Regions from separate parts of the Micromonospora sp. GCM10011542 genome, predicted to be linked through region 1. Evidence: riboswitches for the same ligand, from Rfam matches in the RefSeq annotation. Region 1 holds a riboswitch; each other region holds the start of a gene.
The links. Region 1 has a riboswitch for cyclic di-AMP ahead of ACFOW4_RS26950 (transglycosylase family protein). Riboswitches for the same ligand answer to the same signal wherever they lie in the genome.
Positions count from the first base shown of each region.

Region 1 (7,156 bases):
AACGGCCGTTCACCCGCGACCAGCGCCGCTGGGTGTACGCGTCGGCGAAGCAGGAGAACAACTACTTCGGCTTCGGCACGGACAACGACATCGAGTACACCCCCGGCTATCCGATCATCAAGCACCGCACGTTCGGTCGCGCCGTGCCGCCGTCGGCACCCGGCGCCGGGCACGACGTCCGGCTGCCCTGCGCCAAGGTGCTCGGCGCCGCCCGCGGCCGGGCCGGCGCGTTCCGGCCGGAGTCGGTGGTCAACATCTCCGGGATGAGCTTCGGCTCGCTCTCCGGCAACGCCATCACCGCGCTGAACCGGGGGGCGGCGCTCGCCGGCTGCCTGCAGAACACCGGCGAGGGCGGGCTGTCGCCGTACCACCGCAACGGCGGTGAGCTGGTGTTCCAGCTCGGCACCGCGTACTTCGGCTGCCGGGACGAGCGGGGTCGGTTCAGCCTGGAGCGACTCAAGGACCTGGTGGCCGGCGCGCCGGTGCGGGCGTTGGAGATCAAGCTCAGCCAGGGCGCCAAGCCCAGCCTCGGCGGGCTGCTGCCGGGGGCGAAGGTCTCCGCCGAGATCGCCGCCACCCGCGGCATTCCGGCCGGTGAGGACTGCGTGAGCCCGTCCCGGCACGCCGAGTTCTCCGACTGCGACAGCCTGCTCGACTGGGTGGAGCTGCTGGCCACCGAGACCGGCCTGCCGGTGGGCATCAAGTCGGCGGTCGGCGAGCTGGGGTTCTGGCAGGAGCTGGCCGAGCTGATGCGCGACACCGGCCGGGGCGTCGACTTCGTGACTATCGACGGCGGTGAGGGCGGTACCGGGGCCGCGCCGCTGATCTTCACGGACTCGGTGTCGCTGCCGTTCCAGCAGGGCTTCTCCCGGGTGTACAAGGTCTTCGCCGGACGCGGCCTGCACGAGCAGGTGGTCTTCGTCGGCGCCGGCAAGCTCGGCCTGCCGGACAACGCGATCGTGGCGTTCGCCCTGGGCTGCGACATGGTCAACGTGGGCCGGGAGGCGATGCTGTCGATCGGCTGCATACAGGCGCAGAAGTGCCACACCGACACCTGCCCGACCGGTGTGGCGACCCAGAACGCCTGGCTGGCCCGCGGGCTGGACCCGGCCCTGAAGTCGGTACGGGCGGCCAACTACCTGCGTACGTTGCGCCGGGACCTGATGAAGGTGGCCGAGGCGTGCGGGGTGGAGCACCCCGGTCTGATCGACACCGGCGCGGTCGAGATCCTCGACGGCCGCACCGGCTCGACCCCACTGCACGAGGTGTACGGCTACCGGCCGGAGTGGGGGCTGCCGGCACCGGCCGACCGGGCCGAAATCGTCCGGTTGATGACCGGCGAGGTTCCGCAGGGTGGCAGCGCCCCGCCCTCCCCCACCGCGGTCGGGTGACCAGAGCCGGTCACCGGGCCGATAATCCGTGGAGGCGACGTCGGGAGCCACCGTATCGTGGCGCGGTGCTGATCAGACGTGAGACAGCCGCCGACGTCGACGCCATCCGCGCGGTGCACGCCGCCGCCTTCACCCCGCCGGACGCCGGTGGCGTACCCGTCGAGGCGACACTGGTCGACGCGCTGCGCGCCGACGAGGGCTGGCTGCCCGCGTACTCCCTGGTCGCGGTCGCCCCGGACGGCCAGGTGGTGGGGCACGTGGTGGCGACCCGCGGTCGGGTGGCCGGCGAGCCGGTCGCGCTCGGCCTCGGACCGCTCGGCGTGCTCCCGGGCTGGCAGCGGCGCGGCGTCGGCTCGGGGCTGATGCACGCGGTGCTCGGCGCGGCCGACGCCCGCGACGAGCCGCTGGTGATCCTGCTCGGGCACCCCGACTACTACCCGCGCTTCGGGTTCCGGCCGGCCGTCGAGGTGGGCGTCACCCCGCCGCAGCCGTGGGGGCCGCGGTACTTCCAGGCCCGCCCGTTGAGCGCCTGGCGGGAGTCGATCCGGGGCGAGTTCCGCTACGCGGCCCCGTTCGAAGGGCTGTGAGCCCGCCACACGTCCGCCGTCGACGGCCCGCCGACCTCGACGGGTGCGTCACGGCACTCGCCCTGGTGCACCGGGCCGACCGCTATCCGCTGAACTGGCCGGCCGACCCGCAGCGGTGGCTGCGCGACGCCGAACCGGCCTGGGTGGCCGTCGACGACGCCGCGACGATCGTCGGGCACGTGGCCGTGCGCCCGCTGCCCGCCCCGGCGGACGGCCCACCCGCCCGCCCGTCGGCCGAGGTGAGCCGGTTCTTCGTGGTTCCGACCGCCCGCGGGTCGGCGCTGGGTGGCGTGCTGCTGGCCGAGGTACGCCGGTGGGCCGCCGAGCGCGGTCGCGACCTGATCCTCGAGGTGGTCGCCGAGAACGCCGCGGCCATCGCCCGCTACGAGCAGGCCGGTTGGCGGTACGCCGGCACCACCACCGCCGACTGGACCGCCCCGGACGGCCGCCCGGTGGCGCTGCGGCACTACCGGCAACCGGCGGACCCCGCGCCACCACGGTAGCCGCCCGGACGTACCGGTCACGCACGTCCGCCCAGGTCAGTGCGCTGAGGTTGGCCGCCATGCGAACATGTGTTCGTGTCGACCGAGGCCACCATCCTGCACGCCGACCTGGACGCCTTCTACGCGTCGGTCGAGCAGCGCGACGATCCTCGGCTGCGCGGTCGGCCGGTGATCGTCGGCGGCGGCGTGGTGCTGGCGGCCAGCTACGAGGCGAAGGCCCGAGGGGTACGCAGCGCGATGGGCGGCCAGCAGGCGCGGCGGCTCTGCCCGGACGCGATCGTGGTGCCGCCGAGGATGTCGGCGTACACGGCGGCCAGCCGCGCGGTGTTCGAGATCTTCCGGCGGACCACCCCGCTGGTCGAGGGGCTCTCCATCGACGAGGCGTTCCTCGACGTGGGCGGTCTGCGGCGGCTGGTCGGGGCTCCGGTCGGGATCGCCGACCGGCTGCGCCGCGAGGTACGCGAGCAGGTCGGCCTGCCCATCACGGTCGGGGTGGCGCGGACGAAGTTCCTGGCCAAGGTGGCCAGCGGGGTGGCCAAGCCCGACGGGCTGCTGGTCGTCGCGCCCGAACGCGAACGGGACTTCCTGCACCCGCTGCCGGTCGAGCGGCTGTGGGGCGTCGGGCCGGTCACCGCCGCCAAGCTGCGCGAGCGGCGGATCCACACCGTGGGCGACGTGGCGCGGCTGGGCGAGGCGGCTCTGGTGTCGCTGCTCGGCGGGGGTGCCGGCCGGCACCTGCACGCGCTGGCGCACCACCGCGACCCGCGGTCGGTGCAGGTGGGCCGGCGGCGCGGGTCGATGGGCGCACAGCACGCGCTGGGCCGTGCCCCGCACACGTCGGCCGACCTGGACGCCACCCTGGCCGGCCTCGTCGACCGGGTCACCCGCCGGATGCGAGCCGCCGGCCGGTCCGGGCGCACGGTGACGCTGCGGCTACGGTTCGGCGACTACGCCCGGGCCACCCGCTCGCACACCCTCGTCAAGGCCACCGCGGACACCGTGCCGCTGCTGGCCGCCGCACGGGCGCTGCTGGGGGCCGCGCTGCCTGACATCGACCGGCGGGGCGTCACGCTGATCGGCGTCTCGGTCGCCAACCTCGACGACAACCCGGTCCAGCCGGAGCTGCCCTTCGACCGCGATCCGGGCGCCGAGCTGGACGCGGCGGTCGACGCCGTCCGGGACCGGTTCGGCTCGGCCGCGCTCACGCGCGCGGTACTGCTCGGCCGGGACCCGGGCGTCGAGATGCCGCTGCTGCCGGACTGACGCACATCCACGGCCCCGGCACACCGGCGGCGACCTGAGCTGAAAGGCACATCACAGCAGGTGGCGGGTTTAGCCCCGGGCATGTTGGGTGACTGTGCAGGGAATCAGCCTGACAGGGGGGACCACCATGTCCGAGGACAGCAGCAATCGACCGAGCCGCCGCACCGAGCGTCCCGCGGACGTGACGGACCCGCTGCTCTGGCAGCTGGCCGTGGACGTGCTGAGCGCCCACGAGCCGGACGAGAACGGCGCCTGCCGCAACCTGCTGTGCGCCGGCCAACCCTGGCCGTGCGCCGCCCGCAGCAGCGCCGAACAGTCGCTCCGGTTGGCACGCGGCTCGACCGAGACACCCGCGACGGCCGACGGGGGCGAGGGCGCCGCCACCGGCTCCGGCTGGTCGGCGGAGTCGGTGCCGGCGGCACGACGCAACCGGGCGGCCGGCTCCGCGTCGTCGCGTCGCGGGTCCGGGGCGACCGCCTCGGCGGCCTGACGCCGCAGACCGCGCCCACCACACGGGCGCGTCCGACGTCGTCGCACACACGAAACGCCCGACCGGTATCCGGTCGGGCGTCCGTGTGCCGTGCGTCAGAGGCTGAGCCGCTGACCCGGGAAGATCAGGCCCGGGTCGGCGCCGATCAGCTTCTTGTTCTGCTCGTACAGCGCCTGCCAGCCGCCGGCCACCCGCTGCGCCTGAGCAATCTGCGACAGGGTGTCGCCCGGCTTGACCAGGTACGTCGAGCCGCCGGCCGGCGCGGTGCGCCGGTGACTGCGGGTCGCCGGCTGGTCGTCGCGCGAGGACCGCTCCTTCGGCTTCGAGGTCGAGCCGGACTTCGACGTGGACTTCGACGACGAGCCGGAGCTGGTCGACGACCTACCGGACGAGCCGGACGTCGACCCGCCCTTCTTGCCGCAGGTCGGCCAGGCACCGATGCCCTGCCCGTCGAGCACCTTCTCGGCGATCGCGATCTGCTCGCCACGGGTGGCCAGGTCGGCCCGGGCGGCGTACTTCTTGCCGCCGTAGCCGGCCCAGGTGCTCTGCGAGAACTGCAGACCGCCGTAGTAGCCGTTGCCGGTGTTGATGTGCCAGTTGCCGCTGGACTCGCACTGGGCGATCGCGTCCCAGTTGACGCCCGCCTGGGCCGGGGCGGCCGGGCCGAACAGGGCGACGGCGCCGGTGACCGCGCCGACGGCCAGGGCACCGACGGCGACGCGGCGGGTGGTGACCCGTCGGTGACGGGGAACGTATTCAGTTGCCATCTGAGCTTCCTCCACGCCGGCGAGGTCAGCTGTCGGGTTCGGGCCGAGGAGCCCGGCCGCGCGATGGCGGCTTCACCCCGAGGTGACGTGCACCGAGGAACTTGGGTCCCCCGCTCCTGCCCGGTTGACTGGGTTCCGACGGCCGGCGGCAGGATTTGGCGTTACCGGTCGCGGTGTCCACGTTGGCGGACCCGACCGACGTTAGGCACCGTCGGTGACGGTCGCCCACTGCCTGTGAACTTCTTCACCAGCCCCCGCGCGGAGCCCGGCGTAGCGGTTGCGGACCGCGCGGGACTGTGCAGTGACCACGATGGACCGATTCTGATCAGGCCCGCTGCGGCCCACCCGTCCGTCGTCGCGGAGGCGTTCCGGTTCACCCGACCCGGGCACGAGAACGTCGCCGGAGTGCGCCACCTGGCCCGCCGTCGAGGGCTCCGGCCGAGTTGGCATCGGCCGGCGGGAGGCGCTCCCCCGCCGGCCGATACGTCTGGATCAGAGGGTGCGGGCCAGCCGGTCGGCGAGCGCCCGGGTGAACCGGGCCGGGTCGGTCAGCTCGCCGCCCTCGGCGAGCACCGCCAGCCCGTAGAGCAGCTCGGCGGTCTCGGTCAGCGAGCCGGTGTCACCGCCCTGCTCGTGAGCCTTGCGCAGGCCGGCGATCAGCGGGTGTCCGGGGTTGACCTCCAGGATGCGCTTCACCTGCGGGATCTCGTGGCCCATCGCCCGGTACATCTTCTCCAGGGTCGGGGTGAGGTCCTGCGCGTCGCCGACGACGCAGGCCGGCGAGGTGGTCAGCCGGGACGAGAGACGGACCTCCCGGACCCGGTCGGCCAGGGCGGTGCCGAGCCAGCCGAGCAGCTCGGCGAAGTCCTGACGCTGCCGTTCCCGCTCGGCCTCGGCCTCCTGCTTCTCCTCCGCGGTGTCCAGGTCGACCTCACCCTTGGCGATGGAGCGCAGCGGTCGGCCCTCGTACGCGCCGACGCGCTCGACCCACACCTCGTCGACCGGGTCGGTGAGCAGCAGCACCTCGTGGCCCTTGGCGCGGAACGCCTCCAGGTGCGGGGAGTTCTCGATGGTGGTGCGGGACTCGCCGGTGGCGTACCAGATGTCGCTCTGGCCGTCCTTCATCCGCGCGACGTAGCCGGCCAGATCGGTGGGCTCGGCCAGGTCGTGGGTGGAGGCGACCGACAGGATCTCCAGCAGGGTTTCCCGGTTGTCGGTGTCGTCGATCAGCCCTTCCTTGACCACCGCGCCGAACTCGGTCCAGAAGGTGCGGTAGCGCTCGGGGTGGTTGGCCTTCAGGTCCTTGACGGTGGTGAGGACCTTCTTCACCAGGCGACGGCGGACGATCTGGATCTGCCGGTCCTGCTGGAGGATCTCCCGAGAGATGTTCAGCGACAGGTCGTGCGCGTCCACCACGCCCTTGACGAAGCGCAGGTAGTTGGGGACCAACGCCTCGCAGTCGTCCATGATGAACACCCGCTTGACGTAGAGCTGCACGCCGCGGCGGCCCTGCGGGGAGAACAGGTCGAGCGGGGCGTGGTTGGGGAGGAACAGCAGCGCCTCGTACTCGAAGGTCCCCTCCCCCTTCATGTGCACGATCTCCAGCGGGTCGGCCCAGTCGTGGCTGACGTGCTTGTAGAACTCGTGGTACTCGGCCTGGTCGACCTCGTCGCGGGGCCGCGCCCAGAGCGCCTTCATCGAGTTGAGCGTCTGCACCTCGCTGGTGGCGTCCGCGCCGTCGGCGCCGGGGCGCTCGACGCGCATCCGGATCGGCCAGGCGATGAAGTCGGAGTACCGCTTGACGATCTCCCGGATCGTCCACTCGGCGGTGTAGTCGTGCAGGTTGTCCTCGGCGTCGGCCGGCTTGAGGTGCAGGGTGACGGCCGTGCCCTGCGGCGCGGTGTCGACCGCCTCGATGGAGTACGTGCCCTCGCCGGTGGACTCCCAGCGGGTACCGCCGCTCTCGCCGGCCTTGCGGGTCAGCAGGGTGACCCGGTCGGCGACCATGAACGCGGCGTAGAAACCGACCCCGAACTGGCCGATCAGCTCCTGCGAGGCACGGGCGTCGGCGGACTCGCGCAGCTGGCGCAGCAGCTCGGCGGTGCCGGACTTGGCGATGGTGCCGATCAGCCCGACCACCTCGTCGCGGGTCATC
Region 1 covers NZ_JBHSBO010000062.1:49,223-56,378, reverse strand. The annotation lists gene ACFOW4_RS26975 (glutamate synthase-related protein) at 1-1,391, shown strand, start outside; gene ACFOW4_RS26970 (GNAT family N-acetyltransferase) at 1,457-1,978, shown strand; gene ACFOW4_RS26965 (GNAT family N-acetyltransferase) at 1,975-2,481, shown strand; gene dinB (DNA polymerase IV) at 2,557-3,744, shown strand; gene ACFOW4_RS26955 (hypothetical protein) at 3,872-4,234, shown strand; gene ACFOW4_RS26950 (transglycosylase family protein) at 4,330-5,001, opposite strand; cyclic di-AMP (ydaO/yuaA leader) riboswitch at 5,001-5,172, opposite strand; gene htpG (molecular chaperone HtpG) at 5,494-7,156, opposite strand, start outside.

Region 2 (7,156 bases), on a different contig from region 1:
CCGTGCCGACCAGCAGGGCGGTCGGCGTGGCCAGGCCCAGCGCGCACGGGCAGGCGATGATCAGCACGGCCACCGCGGCGGTGAACGCGGCGGTCGGCCCCGACCCGGTGCCCAGCCACCAGCCCAGCGTGCCGACGGCCAGCGTGATGACGATCGGCACGAAGACGCCGGAGATCCGGTCCGCCAGCCGCTGCACGGCCGCCTTGCCGCTCTGTGCCTGCTCGACCAGCTCGGCCATCCGGGCCAGCTGGGTGTCCCCGCCGATCCGGGTGGCGGTGACCACCAGCCGGCCGCCCGCGTTCACCGTGGCGCCGACCACGGCGTCGCCGGGGCCGACCTCGACCGGCACCGACTCGCCGGTCAGCATGCTGGCGTCCACCGCCGAGGTGCCCTCGTCGACCACCCCGTCGGTGGCGATCTTCTCGCCGGGGCGGACCACGAACCGGTCACCGACGGCGAGCTGGTCCACCGGGATCCGGGTCTCCACTCCGCCGCGCAGCACCGCGACGTCCCTGGCGCCCAGCTCGAGCAGGGCGCGCAGGGCGGCCCCGGCGGTGCGCTTGGAGCGGGCCTCGAAGTAGCGGCCGGCCAGGATGAACACGGTGACCCCGGCCGCCGCCTCCAGGTAGATGGCGCCGGCGCCGTCGGTGCGGGTGATGTCGAACCGGAACGGGTGCGTCATCCCGGGCAGGCCCGCGTCGCCCAGGAAGAGGGCCCAGAGCGACCAGCCGAACGCGGCGAGGGTGCCGAGCGAGACGAGGGTGTCCATGGTCGCGGCGCCGTGCCGCAGGTTGATCAGCGCGGCCCGGTGGAACGGCAGCCCGCCCCAGACCACGACCGGGGCCGCGAGGGTCAGCGAGAGCCACTGCCAGTAGTCGAACTGCCAGGCCGGCACCATGGCCAGCAGCACCACCGGCACGGTCAGCACCGCTGACACCCAGAGCCGGGTACGCGGGCCGTGCAGCTCGTCCGCCGGCTCCACGGTCGGCTCGACGGCGGCCGGTGGGGGCGGGAGCACGGCGGTGTAGCCGGTGCGGCGAACGGTGTCGATCAGGTCGTCCGGCGTCACGTCGTCGGCGTACCGGACGGTGGCCTTCTCGGTGGCGTAGTTGACGGTGGCGGTCACCCCGTCCATCCGGTTCAACTTCTTCTCGATCCGCGCCGCGCAGGACGCGCAGGTCATGCCGCCGATCGCCAGCTCGATGCGGTTCGGCGCCTCGGGTAGCGGCCTACTGGTGGTGGTCATCGTGGGCTCCCGTCGGTCGTGACGGTGAACTCGGCGGTGTGCACCGCGCCGCCGTGCCGGAAGTCGAGGTAGAGCCGGTAGCTGCCCACGGACGGGACCTCGGCGAAGAAGGTCACCGCGGGCCCGGGTCGGGTCCGCCCGTCGCCGGGCGTGCCGTCCGGGTGCACGTGCAGGTACGCGAGGTCCCCCTGGCGCAGCGCCACCAGGTGGCCGTACGCGCCCAGGTAGGGCTCCAGGTCGATGACCGGTGCGCCGTCTCGGCTGACCGTCAGGGTCAGCGGCGAGGTCCGGCCGGGCCGCGGGGCGCCGGCCAGGGTGACCGTGTAGCCGTCGACCGTGGTGCTGGTCGCCGGGGCGGGCAGCGGTCGCTCGGTCAGCGCGCCGGGGACGGTCACGTCCACGCCGAGGGTCAGCGGTTCCCCACCGGTCGGGGTGAAGTCGGCGAACGCCCGCCACTGGCCCGGACCGGCCAACGGGGAGGTCACCCGCCAGGTGCCGTCCGGCGCCATCTCGGGATGTACGTGGCGGAAGCCGGAGAGGTCGCGCCGGGCCACGACGAGGTGCATCCGCTTGTCGTGCGCCACGTCGAAGGCGGTGACCGGCCGGCCGTCCGGGCCGGTGATCCGGTAGGCGAACTGGTCGGCGGGCGCCGCGACCGGCTCGACGGTGTAGCCGTGCTCGGAGACGAGCAGGCCGCCGGGGAACCGCTCGACGGCGTCGCCGGCTGAGTCGCCGTGCCCGCCTGTGGCGTCGTCGTGCCCGCCCTCGGTGGCGCCGTGCGCGGCGTCGCCGGTGGCGGCGCTGGCGTCGTGGCGCGCCTCGGCGATCGGGGCGACGGGGCCGGCGACCTGGCCGACCCCGTACGCCGCTCCGAACACCGCCGCGAGGCCGAGGGCGAAGCCGCTGAGCTTCATCGCCGTGTTCATCGGGGCACCCCGGTCTCCGTCACGCGTCGACGAGGTCGTAGCCGGCCTCGTCGACGGCGGCGCGCACCGACGCCGGGTCGAGCGGGGCCTCGCTGGTGACGGTGACCCGGCCGGCGGTCAGATCGACCTGCACGTCGGTGACGCCGGCGATGGCGCCGACCTCGCTGCTGACCGCGCTCACGCAGTGCCCACAGGTCATGCCCTGCACCTGGTACGTCGTGGTGACCATCGGAACTCCCTCCACCGCCTCCAGCCTATACCCCCAGGGGGTAAATCGGAGACGGACCGCTTCTCGATCACTTACCGGTACCCGGTGGGGGTATCCGGCCCAAGGAGGACCGTACCATACCCCCCAGGGGTACGCTATCCTGGTCGACATGACCGCACCCACTCCGATCCGCGGGTACACCGCCAGCAAGGACCAGCTGCTCGCGCGGCTCCGCCGCGTCGAGGGGCAGGTCCGGGGCATCGAGAAGATGGTCGACGAGGACCGCTACTGCATCGACGTGCTCACCCAGATCTCCGCCATCCAGGCCGCGCTGGACAAGGTCGCCCTGGGGCTGCTCGACGGGCACGCCCGGCACTGCATGCACGAGGGTGCGGCCGAGGGCCGGGCCGACGAGATGGCCAGCGAGATGATGGCGGCCGTCGGGCGGTTGATGAAGCGGGGCTGACCGATCGGCTCCCGACACCCCGGCGCGACCTGCGACCCGGGTTCGGGCTGGTTACCATTCCCGACGATGACCCTCCGGATGCCGTACCACCCGCCGCGCCCGAACCGACGGGCGCCGACACCGCCACCGCGTGGCGGAGCCGGCGGACGGCCGAGCCGATCCCTCACGGTGTGTCACCGATCCGTCGTCGCGCAGCGATCCGGCGCGTCCTGTGCCGCGTTCCCACGGAGGCGGTGAACCAACCGACCCGCCGGCACGTACCCCGCACCGGATCCGTTGGGAGAATTCGCTTTGGGCGCCGACCACACCCGTCCCGCTCCGTCCGCCCCGCCGCGGGTGCGACGGATCCTCGTCGCGACGGTGGTGCCCCTCTTCGTCGCCACGGTTCTCGCCGCCCTGGTGCTCTGGCCGCGCGGCGGCACCCCGTCGACCGACGGTGGCGCCAACGTTCCGCGCTACCACGGCACGGTCACCCGGATCGTCACCGAACCCTGCCCGCCGGCCCCGGAGGGGACGCCGGGAGCCGCGGCCGGGCCGTGCGGCACGGTCAGCGTCCGGGTCGACGACGGGCCGGCGGCCGGTCAGCAGGTGGAGGCACCGGTACCGGCCGGCCCCGGCGCGCCCCGGGTGCAGGCCGGCGACGACATCATCCTGGTCGAGCTGACCGACCCCACCGACCCGGCCAGCAGCAGCTGGAACATCGCCGAACACCAGCGCGGCACTCCGCTGGTCTGGCTGGCGGTCGTCTTCGCCGTCGCCATCGTCGCGTTCGGCCGGTGGCGCGGTCTGGCGGCGCTCGCCGGGCTGGCCGCCAGCTTCGCCATCCTGCTCGCCTTCGTGCTGCCCGGCATCAGCGCCGGCCGGTCGCCGCTGCTGGTCGCGGTGGTCGGCGCCGCCCTGATCATGTTCGTCGTGCTCTACCTGACGCACGGGGTGACCGCGCAGACCTCGGTAGCGGTCCTCGGCACCCTGGGCAGCCTGGTGCTGACCGGGGTGCTCGGCACGATCGCCACCGCGGCCACCCACCTGACCGGCTTCGGCAGCGAGGACGCCACCACGCTGTCGATGTTCCAGGCCGACGTGGACCTGCACGGGCTGCTCCTCGCCGGCATCATCATCGGCTCGCTGGGCGTGCTGGACGACGTCACGGTCACCCAGGCGGCCACCGTCACCGAACTGGCGCACGCGAACCCCGGGCTGTCCCGGTTGCAGCTCTACCGGGCCGCGACCCGGGTCGGCCGGGCACACATCGCGTCCACGGTCAACACCATCGTGCTGGCGTACGCCGGGGCCTCCCTACCGCTGCTGCTCCTGCTCACCGCCGACTCGCGGCCGATCGGGGAGATGCTGACCAGCGAGTTCCTGGCTCAGGAGATCGTGCGCAGCGGGGTCGCCACGCTCGGCCTGATCGCCGCCGTCCCGCTGACCACCGGGCTGGCGGCGGTGGTGACCGCAGCCGGGCGGGACGGGTCCGCGCCGGCCGGCGACGCCCCCTCCACCAGCCGGCCGGCATCGGAGCGGGCGGAGGCGCTGGCCGCGCTGAGCACCCCTCGCGCGGGCCGGGTCGACCCGGCGCGCGGCCCATCGTCCACCGCCACCGCCGGGTGGCCGGAGCCGAACAGGAGCACGGATACGGCATGGTGACACTCCTCAGCGTGACCGGGTCGGGCGTCCGCCCTGAGAACCGCGTCACTGGTCACTCAGCGCCATGGCGAAATGACACTTTTGGTAGGCATCCGGACGTAGCTCTGCGGGTGGACTCTCGGGTAACCTCGCTGCCGGTTACCGCCGAAGGCGCGCAGCGGCGCCTGCGGTGCCACCGCCCAATCGCCAAGCGGCGAGCCGGGAACCCAGGTACGTGGGGTGAATCCGCAACAGCGGTAGGGGCCACTTCCGCCCCGAACCCGTCAGCTAACCCGGTCGGCGGTCGACGGAAGGGAACAGAGTGACGGCACCCCTACGCCGCTGGCTGACGCCCGTGGTGGCCGTGTTCGCCGCCTTGACCGTGCTCGCCGGACCCCTCCCGGCGCACGCCGCCCCGAACACCCCCACGCCCTCCGGGCACGAGGAGGACGGCGAGCCCCAGCTGCTCAACGACGTCATCGAGCAGACCAACCGCGCCTACCTGGCGGCCCAGTCCAAACTGGACAAGTCCAAGAAACGGCAGCTCCAGCTCGCGCTCGAGGTGAAACGGGCCCAGGCCGACCTCGACGCGCTCGCCCCGCAGGTGTCCCAGATCGCCGCCCAGTCGTACCGGACCGGCCGGGTCGGCGCGATGGCGATGCTGCTGGAGAGCGGCACGCCGGACTCGTTCGTCCAGCGGGCCGCCGCACTCGACGAGCTGAACATGGTCAACGAGCAGAAGCTGGCCGAGGTCAACGCGGTGAAGACCCGCGCCGAGCAGGCGAAGCTGGCCCTCGACGCGGAGGTCCGCGAGCAGCAGAAGCAGGCCGCTCTGATCGCGAAGCAGAAGCACGACGCGGACAAGGCGCTCGCCCTGGTCGGCGGCCAGGGCTTCACCGGCGGTCTGGTCGCGGCCACCTCGCCGGTGGCCCGGATCGGCCCGGGCCGCGACTCCGACGGCGACTGGCGGCCGGAGTCGCGTTCGGTGGACGACCCGACCACCTCGGGCACCATCACCCCGCGGACCCTGCACGCCTACAAGGAGGTCCGGCGGGCCGGCTTCAACCGGTTCGCGGGCTGCTACCGCCCTGGCGGCCCGTGGGAGCACCCGAAGGGCCGCGCCTGCGACTGGTCGTTGGAGAAGAGCGGCTTTCGCCCGTGGCACAACACCGACACCCGGACGTACGGCAACAACCTGGCCGCGTTCCTCATCCGCAACGCCGACCGGCTGGGCATCTACTACGTGATCTGGAACCGGCAGATCTGGTTCCCGGCCACCGGCTGGAAGTCGTACAGCGGACCGTCGAACCACACCGACCACGTGCACATGTCGCTGCTCTGACGTCGGACGAACGCGTCGAGGGCCGCCCCGCAGAACGCGGGGCGGCCCTCGACGCGTCAGGCGGCGGACGCGGCCGGGTCGGTGGGCACGTCCAGCGCGGTGGTGCCGGCCGGCACGGCGGCCACCTGCCGCACCACGCCGGCGGCGAGCCGGTACGACAGCCCGACCACCGCGCACCGTCCCTCGGCCACCTCGTCGGCCAGGACGGGTGAGTGACCGAGCAGCGCCTCGACGGTCTGTGCGATGTGGATGTCGACGATGCCGTCGATGTCGTGCACGCCCTCGGCGGCGGCCCGGCGCAGGCCGGGCAGCACGGCGTCGACCACCGCGCCCAGATGTCCCGGGGGCACGACGCCGGTGGTGGCCACCTCCCGGGCCGCCTGCACGGCGCCGCACGAGTCGTGCCCGAGGACCACCACCAGCGGGGTGCCGAGCACGGTCACCGCGTACTCCACGCTGCCCAGCACCTCGGGGCCGACCGTGTGGCCGGCGGTGCGGACGACGAAGAGGTCACCCAGCCCGCGGTCGAAGATGATCTCGGCGGCGAGGCGGGAGTCGGAACAGCCGACGATCACGGCGAACGGGTGCTGCCCGTCGGCGACGGCAGCCCGGTGTCCGGCGTCCTGGTTGGGATGGCGCGGAGCACCGGTGACGAAACGCTGGTTGCCCTCGACCAACTCGGCGTACGCCTGCGCCGGGTCGGTCGGCGCGGCCGACCGCTCGGGGGCTCGCTGGGTAACCGGCTGTCCGCCGGGTGTACCGGGACGACTCATCCCCGCACCTCGTCTCCACGCGTTTGACCTGCACATCCCGGCCCACGGGTGGGCGCGGGCCCGGGCTTCACCGTCACACGCACCGCAAGGTACGTCAACCTATACGTGATATAGATTTCATACGTTGACCCCGGCCGGTCCTGCGCTCAGGTCCGGCGGGCGGTGCGGGATCCGGAAGGCGGGTCATACGATGGCGGGCATGGGGACGGCAGCGGGTGGGTACGGCGGCGCCCGGAACTGGACCTTCCTCACCAACCACGGCCACGTGCTGCTGGCCATCGCGCGCAACCCCACCGCCCGGCTGCGCGACGTGGCCGCCGAGGTCGGCGTCACCGAGCGGGCCGCCCAGGCGATCGTCGCCGACCTAGAGGCCGAAGGCTACCTGCACCGCACCCGGGTGGGGCGGCGCAACGAGTACACCCTCAACCCAGCCGGCCGTTTTCGCCACCCCGCCGAGGCCGACCGTCAGGTCGGTGACCTGCTTGCCCTCTTCGCCGAGGCGCCGGACACCGCCGAGCGGTCCTGACCGCCACCGCCGGCCCGTGCCGAGCGCGGCGCGACGGTAATCTCAG
Region 2 covers NZ_JBHSBO010000058.1:529,314-536,469, forward strand. The annotation lists gene ACFOW4_RS23280 (heavy metal translocating P-type ATPase) at 1-1,246, opposite strand, end outside; gene ACFOW4_RS23285 (hypothetical protein) at 1,243-2,172, opposite strand; gene ACFOW4_RS23290 (heavy-metal-associated domain-containing protein) at 2,192-2,401, opposite strand; gene ACFOW4_RS23295 (metal-sensitive transcriptional regulator) at 2,550-2,846, shown strand; gene ACFOW4_RS23300 (YibE/F family protein) at 3,138-4,490, shown strand; cyclic di-AMP (ydaO/yuaA leader) riboswitch at 4,657-4,787, shown strand; gene ACFOW4_RS23305 (coiled-coil domain-containing protein) at 4,792-5,811, shown strand; gene ACFOW4_RS23310 (carbonic anhydrase) at 5,868-6,584, opposite strand; gene ACFOW4_RS23315 (helix-turn-helix transcriptional regulator) at 6,784-7,110, shown strand.
Region 2: another riboswitch for cyclic di-AMP. It lies ahead of ACFOW4_RS23305 (coiled-coil domain-containing protein); the one in region 1 lies ahead of ACFOW4_RS26950 (transglycosylase family protein).

Region 3 (7,156 bases), on a different contig from region 1:
GCACGCCCGAGGTGCTCGAGTTCTCCGGCATCAACGAGCGCGGGGACTTCGGGTCGCTGCCCATGCGGACGTACTCCTCCGGCATGTCCGCCCGGTTGCGCTTCGCCATCTCCTCGGCGAAGGACCACGACGTCCTGCTCATCGACGAGGCGCTGGCGACCGGTGACCGCAAGTTCCGTCGGCGCAGCGAGCAGCGGGTGCGCGAGCTGCGGGACAGCGCCGGCACCGTCTTCCTGGTCAGCCACCAGCTCAGCACCATTCAGGAAACCTGCGAGCGGACGATCTGGCTGGAGTCCGGCGTGATGCGCGCCGACGGACCGACCGCCGACGTCATCGCGGAGTACGAGGCGTACACCGCCAAGTAGGTGGCGCGGGCACCCCGGCCGACGGCCGGGGTGCCCGTCCGGCGTGGTTCGTCCGCGCCGGAAGCTATGGTCGTACGTCCCCGGGCGAACCCGTCGCACCACCTGCACCTCGGCTCGGCACCACGAGTGGATCAGTGAGGATCGGCAATGACCCAGCAGCAGGCCCCCGTCCCGGACGCCGTGGCGGCAGGTTCGCCGGCGTCCTGGCTACCCAGCCGGACGGTGGCGGTGGTGCTGGCCGGCGGCACCGGCGAACGGCTCGGGCTCGGCATCCCCAAGCAGCTGTTGAAGATCGCCGGCAAGCCGATCATCGAGCACACCCTCGCCGTCTTCGAGGCCGCCCCCGAGGTGGACGAGATCATCGTGATGATGGCCGCCAGCCACCTCGCCGACGCCCGGCGGATCGTGGCGCAGGCCGGCTTCCGCAAGGTGACGAGAGTGATCGAGGGCGGTGACACCCGCAACGCGACCACCCGGCTCGCGCTGGAGGCGATCGGTGACGGCGACGTCAACATCCTCTTCCACGACGCGGTACGCCCGCTGGTCAGCGCCCGGATCGTGCGGGAGTGCGTGAACGCCCTCTGGACGTACTCCGCGGTCGACGTGGCCATCCCCTCGGCCGACACGATCATCCAGGTCGACGCCGACGACTGCATCACCGGCATTCCGGTCCGCTCGACCCTGCGCCGCGGGCAGACCCCGCAGGCGTTCCGGTCCGGCACCATCCGCGAGGCGTACCGGCTGGCCGGCGGCGACCCCGACTTCGCCGCCACCGACGACTGTGGCGTGGTGCTGCGCTACCTGCCCGGCACCCCGATCAAGGTGATCGACGGCTCGGACGAGAACATCAAAGTCACCCACCCGGTGGACGTACACCTGGCGGACAAGCTCTTCCAGCTCGCGGCGGCGCAGGCGCCCCGGCTGACCGACCACCGCAGCTACACCGAGGAACTGACCGGCCGCACCATCGTGATCTTCGGTGGCAGCTACGGCATCGGTCACGACCTGGCCGAACTGGGCCGGCGCTACGGGGCGCAGGTCTTCCCGTTCAGCCGTTCCAGCACCGGCACCCACGTCGAGCGGGCCGAGGACGTCGAGGCGGCGCTGAAGACCGCCTACGAGGCCACCGGCCGGATCGACCACGTGGTGGTCACCGCCGGGACCCTGGAGAAGGGCGCGCTGGCCGAGATGGACCAGGAGACCATGGACCGGGTGCTCCAGGTCAACTTCGTCGGGCCGGTGCTGGTGGCCCGGCATGCTCTGCCCTACCTCCAGCAGACCAAGGGTCAGCTGCTGCTCTACACGTCCAGCTCCTACACCCGAGGTCGCGCCCAGTACGCCCTCTACTCCTCGACCAAGGCCGCCCTGGTGAACCTGACCCAGGCGCTCGCCGACGAGTGGGCCGAGTTCGGCGTACGGGTCAACTGCGTCAATCCGGAGCGCACCGCGACGCCGATGCGGACGCGGGCCTTCGGCGACGAGCCGGAGCACACCCTCCTCGCGGCGGAGACCGTCGCCCAGGCTTCGGTGGACGTGCTGATCTCCGACCTCACCGGTCAGGTCATCGACGTACGCCGGGCGCCGGGTGGGGTGCCGACCCCGCGGACGCCGGAACAGACGGACGCGGCGACCAGCACGGCCGCCGGCTGACCGTCGGACATCAGTCGGCCACAACGGCGGGGAACGGAGCAACATGCGTGGTGCACTGATCAGGAAGCTGATCGCACGGTGCCTGAGTACCGGTCTGGCGGTCCTCGCGTTCCTCGTGGTCGCGTTGACCGGTGCGACCCTGTGGGGGCTGCTGCTGGCGGTGGCCGCCCTCGCGGCGGCCGGCTGGGAACGGCGCGTGCGGCCCGGCGCCGACACCGTCGCGGAGACGACGCTGATCGCCGCCGGGATCCTCGTCGGCTACGCCCGCCGGCTCGACGCCGGGTTCGACCCTGTGCTGGTCGCCACCGCGCTGGTGCTGCTGGGCCTGGTCCTGCTGGTCGGGCCGCTGCGCGACGCCGGCAACCTGGAGATCCGGGTGGCCAACCTGCCCGTGCGGGCCTGGACGCCGCTGGTCGCCGAGCAGCTCGGCACCGCCCTGATGGGGCTGCTCGCCGTGGTCGCCGGGGCAGCGGCGCTGGTCCTGCCGGCCGCCGTCGCCCTGGTCGCCAGCCTGCTGGTCGCCGCTGGCGCGGGGGCCGTGGCGGTCGACCTGGCCCGGCGGCGGTTCCGGCCGGCCGCCGGCGGCGGACCGGTGGCCCGGGCGCTGCGCCAGCACCAGCCGGAGTTCGTGCTCTACTTCTCCGCCCCGCCCGGCTCCGAGTACCAGGTCACCATGTGGCTGCCGTACCTGGAGCGGATCGGCCGGCCGTTCGTGGTCCTGCTGCGCGAGCCGGAGTTCCTGGCCCCGATCGCCGCCGCCACCACGGCCCCGGTGGTCTACTGCCCCACCCTGCGGGCGATGGACGAGGTCTTCGTGCCGAGCCTGCGGGCGGCGTTCTACGTCAACCACGGCGCGAAGAACAGCCACTGCATCCGGTTCACCCAGCTCACCCACGTCCAGCTGCACCACGGTGACAGCGACAAGGCGCCGAGCGCCAACCCGGTGTCGGCGATCTTCGACCGGATCTTCGTGGCCGGCCCGGCGGCGATCGACCGGTACGCCCGAGCCGGGGTGGACATCCCGGCCGAGAAGTTCGTGGTGGTGGGCCGCCCGCAGGTGGAGTCGATCGAGGTGCGCCAGGAGCCGGTGCGCGGCCTGGCCCAGCCGACGGTGCTCTACACCCCGACCTGGACCGGGCACCACGCCGACGCCGACTACTGCTCGCTGCCGGTGGCCGAGAAGCTGCTGCGGCGGCTGCTGGAGCGCGGCGCGACGGTGATCCTGCGCGCCCACCCGTACACCGCGCAGAACCCGGCCTCGGCCCGCCAGCTCGGTCGGCTGACCGAGCTGCTGGTCGCCGACCGGGCCAGCACCGGGCGGCAGCACGTGGTGGGTGCCGCAGCCCGGGAGCTGAGCCTGGCCGAGTGCGTGAACCGGTCCGACGCGCTGGTCTCGGACGTGTCCGGGGTGATCTCCGACTACCTCTACTCGGGCAAGCCGTACGCGGTCACCGACATGGGCGACGAGGGCGACCGGTTCACCGAGCACTTCCCGCTGGCCGGGTCGGGCTACGTGCTGCGCCGGGACATGTCCAACGTCGACGAGGTGCTGACCGCCCTGCTGGACACCGATCCGCTGGCCGAGGCCCGCTGGCTCACCCGCCGCCGCTACCTGGGCGACTTCCCCGCCGAGTCGTACGCCGAGGGGTTCCTGGCCGCCGCCCGGCGGGAGCTGGCGGCGACGCCGGATCAGGCGACCGAGCGACAGGCACCGTCGCTCTCCCCCACCGCCTAGCTCAGCGGTACGTCTCCAGCAGCGCCAGCACGGCCGCCGGGTCCTGCAGGTGCGCGTTGTGGCCGAGCCCGGGCAGGGTGACGACCGGTACGCCGAAGGCTCTGAGCTGGGCGTCGGTGACCATCGGGTCGTGCTCGCCCCGGGCCAGCAGTACGGGCGCGTCGGTCGCCGCCAGCAGCGCGGCCAGGTCGGGCGCACCCACGGCGAACGCGGCGGGGTCCATCGCCAGCCGCCATCGGCCGTCAACCTGCCGCAGCCCGGCGTCCACCGCCGGGTGGTCCGGCGGGAACAGCCCCTCCAGCCCGGACACCCGCAGGTAGCGGCGGGCCGCCTCATCGCGGCTGGCGAACCAGCTCACCGGGCGGGCGGCGAGCTCGCCGGCGCGGGCAAGTTCGGCCGGCGTCCAGACCGCCTTGATGCCCAGCCCGACCACGGCGTCGACGGCCACCCCCGCGTGGCGGGCGGCGAGTGCCAGACCGACCACACCGCCCAGGGAGTGCCCGAGTACGACCACCCGGTCGGCGACGGCGAGGCCGTGCGCGACCCGGTCGGCGATCCCGGCGAACGAGTACTCCGGCAGCGACGGCGACCGGCCGTGACCGGCCAGGTCCGGTGCCAGCCACCGCCCGCTCCACCGCTCTTCGAGCAGTGGCGCCCAGGGCGACCAGACGTCCCCGGTCGCCCCCATGCCGTGCAGCAGCAACAGGACCGGCTCGCCGCGCAATTTCTCCGCCACGGCCGCAGTCTGTCATGACGCGCACCACCCCGACCACCGGCGATCGCCCGGCCAGACTCGGATCTACGCACCGTCGGTCCATCGTGGAGGATTCGTCACCAATCACCCGGCGTACGGGTTCGTCGCGCTCCGGACCGCCCGCGACGGCAACGGGCGCCGACCCCGCGCAGGGGGTCGGCGCCCGTTGGGCCTCGTGCGTGACTCAGGCGGAGTAGCCCCGGGTGGTCATCCAGTTGGCCAGGTCGATGGTGCTGATCCAGTAGGACGGGTCGGCCGGGTTGGCCGAGTCGGCGATCCGCACGGTCCGGCCCTCGTCCTTGTAGCCCACCACGGCGATGTAGTGCCCGCCGCCGTAGGAGTGCCAGTTGCCGTCGGTGTCGGTGGCGTCCCCGACGATATTCGCCACCACGCCGCGACCGTCGGTGATCGCCCGCACGACGTCAGCCTGGAGCCGGTCCATCTGCGCCGGGCTGGGCGCGTTCGGGAACATCCGGGTCCGGTACGGCGAGCCCTTGACCTCGGCGTTGAGCACCCGGGTGGTGTCCTCGGCCGAGTTGGTGCCCATCTCGGTGGTGCCCAGCTTGGCGCCCAGCTCCTCCTGCGTGCGATCGATGCCGGCAGCGCTGAGCGCGTTGCGGGTGGCCGCCGGACCGCAGTTGTAGAAGGTGTTCTGCGCCTGGTAGTCGTACTTCAGCAGCTTGGACGCCGGCGGCTTCGGCGGCGCGGGCTTACGGGTCAGGTCCGGGTCACCGCTGGTCTTGGCGGCCCGGGAGGCGCTGGTCGGGGCCGGCACGGCGGTGGCGGGCGAGCCGCTGGTCGACGCGGACGCGGCGGCACCCGCCCCGCCCATCGCGGCGGCGTCGCTGCGAAGTTCGGCGGCGACGGTGGTCGCGGTCTGACGGCCGATGGGCGCGTCGTCGGCGTTGGCGAGCAGGGCGCCGGTGGTGGACGCGAGAGCCAGGGCCGCGGCGGACGCGGCGACGATCTGGTACGGGCGCTCGCTGGCGAGACGACGCAGCTGACGCTTGAGAGTGTGCTTCACGGGGTCCTCCACGGGTTCGGGGCGAGAGCGGCGCACCAGGGCCGGGTCGGGATCCGGGTAGGCGGCAGCGCGCGGACCGTGGTCCGCGCGGGTGGTGGCAGCTCAGGTGCACGCCCGGCCGGGCCGGGCTGGAAGGGCGGTGACCCGGGGGGTCAGCTCACCGTCACCGGACGAATGAGCGGGGGTACCGCGACGCCGTGGAGGCGGGGGAACAACCGGGGGGTGGAATGGTGCTGCACGGAATGGAACTCCTTCCGGAACCGCCTACCGGGTTAGCTGACGGATTCGGGCGGGAAGATCGCCCTACCGCGGGCCGTGGCTCGCGGATTCACCCCGGACGTACCTGGGTCCCCGGCTCGTAGATCACGATTAAGCGGGTCGACGCGGCGTCGCCTCTTGCGATCGGTAACCGCATCGGACGAGCGAACACTACTGGTCCTCTCCCGCGCTGCCAAGCCAGGCTCACCTGCGTAAACCTGAATTGGCGCGGCAATTTTTACGCGTTTCGCCGCTGACGTGACTCGATGGGACAAGCGGTTACGGCGGCACCCGGGGTCGACAACCGGACAGCCGGCCGGCAATGACGCCGCATTCGCGTGAGGATTACGCCCGGCCGTGCCAGGTGCCCGTTTCGGTGTCGTGTGACCCGGCTCACGGCATGGTTGGGACGATTTCGGTCTGCGTACCGCAGGTCGGGACCGATCTTCGGCCGGGCGACCCCGGCGCCTGCCCCCTCAACATCAGGCGATGACAGTCAGCCCACCCGGGCCGGACGCCAGCGGGCCGCGGTCGCCGGGCGGGCCGCCGTGGTGGTGGCCGGCCGGATCGGCACCCGGACCGGTCGCAGCCGGGCCGCCGCCGCGTACGCCTCCTCCGCGAGCGCGCGAGCCGCCTCGGCGGCCACCTCGGCACTCCGCCACGCGGCCTGCTCACGCTCGGCCGCGGCGCGATGCGCGAGCAGCTTGCCGTCCCGGATCGCGCGACTCAGCAGCGCCTCCTGCTCGACCGGGTGCCGCCGGGGATCCCACCCGTTGCGGTGCGCGAACACGTCAGTGAGCTGACGCATCGAGAGGTCACCCCGCCAGTGCGCCGCCATCGCCGCGCGGTGCAGGTACCGCTCCCGGGCGGCGTACTCCGTCGGGGTGCGGGGCGTGCGGGGGCTGGGGAGCGCACCCGCGCCAGCGAACCGGCGGGCGGCGCGTTCCGCCTCGTCGTACCCCACCCAGGCCCGCTCGGTCGCCTCCTGAGCGGCCAGCCAGTCGGCGCGACGTCGTCGGGCGGTCTGCGCCGCGCCGGCCGCGGCGACGGCCACCTCCTCGGCGTACCGGCGCAGGTCGGCCGCCTCGACGGCGGCGAGCTCCCGGGCGGTGGGCGTCGGGGCCGGGTCGACGGCCGGCCGGTCCCGCTCGGGGCGAGCGACCAGCACGGTGAGCACGGTCAGGGCCAGGAGGAACAGGGCCGACCAGATGGCGGCGGCCTGCGGAACCTCGGTCAGAAACTGGTAGAGGACGGTCTCCATGGTCGGCACCTCGGGGGAAGAGCGCTGCGGTGGAAGCCGCACGGCCGCCGGGACCGCCGCGGCGCGGGCCACGGCTCGGCGGGGCGGGGTGCGGAGATGGGTGATCGAC
Region 3 covers NZ_JBHSBO010000003.1:90,834-97,989, reverse strand. The annotation lists gene ACFOW4_RS01020 (ABC transporter ATP-binding protein) at 1-365, shown strand, start outside; gene ACFOW4_RS01015 (SDR family NAD(P)-dependent oxidoreductase) at 513-2,015, shown strand; gene ACFOW4_RS01010 (CDP-glycerol glycerophosphotransferase family protein) at 2,059-3,750, shown strand; gene ACFOW4_RS01005 (alpha/beta fold hydrolase) at 3,752-4,486, opposite strand; gene ACFOW4_RS01000 (C39 family peptidase) at 4,689-5,528, opposite strand; cyclic di-AMP (ydaO/yuaA leader) riboswitch at 5,775-5,914, opposite strand; gene ACFOW4_RS00995 (hypothetical protein) at 6,283-7,047, opposite strand.
Region 3: another riboswitch for cyclic di-AMP. It lies ahead of ACFOW4_RS01000 (C39 family peptidase); the one in region 1 lies ahead of ACFOW4_RS26950 (transglycosylase family protein).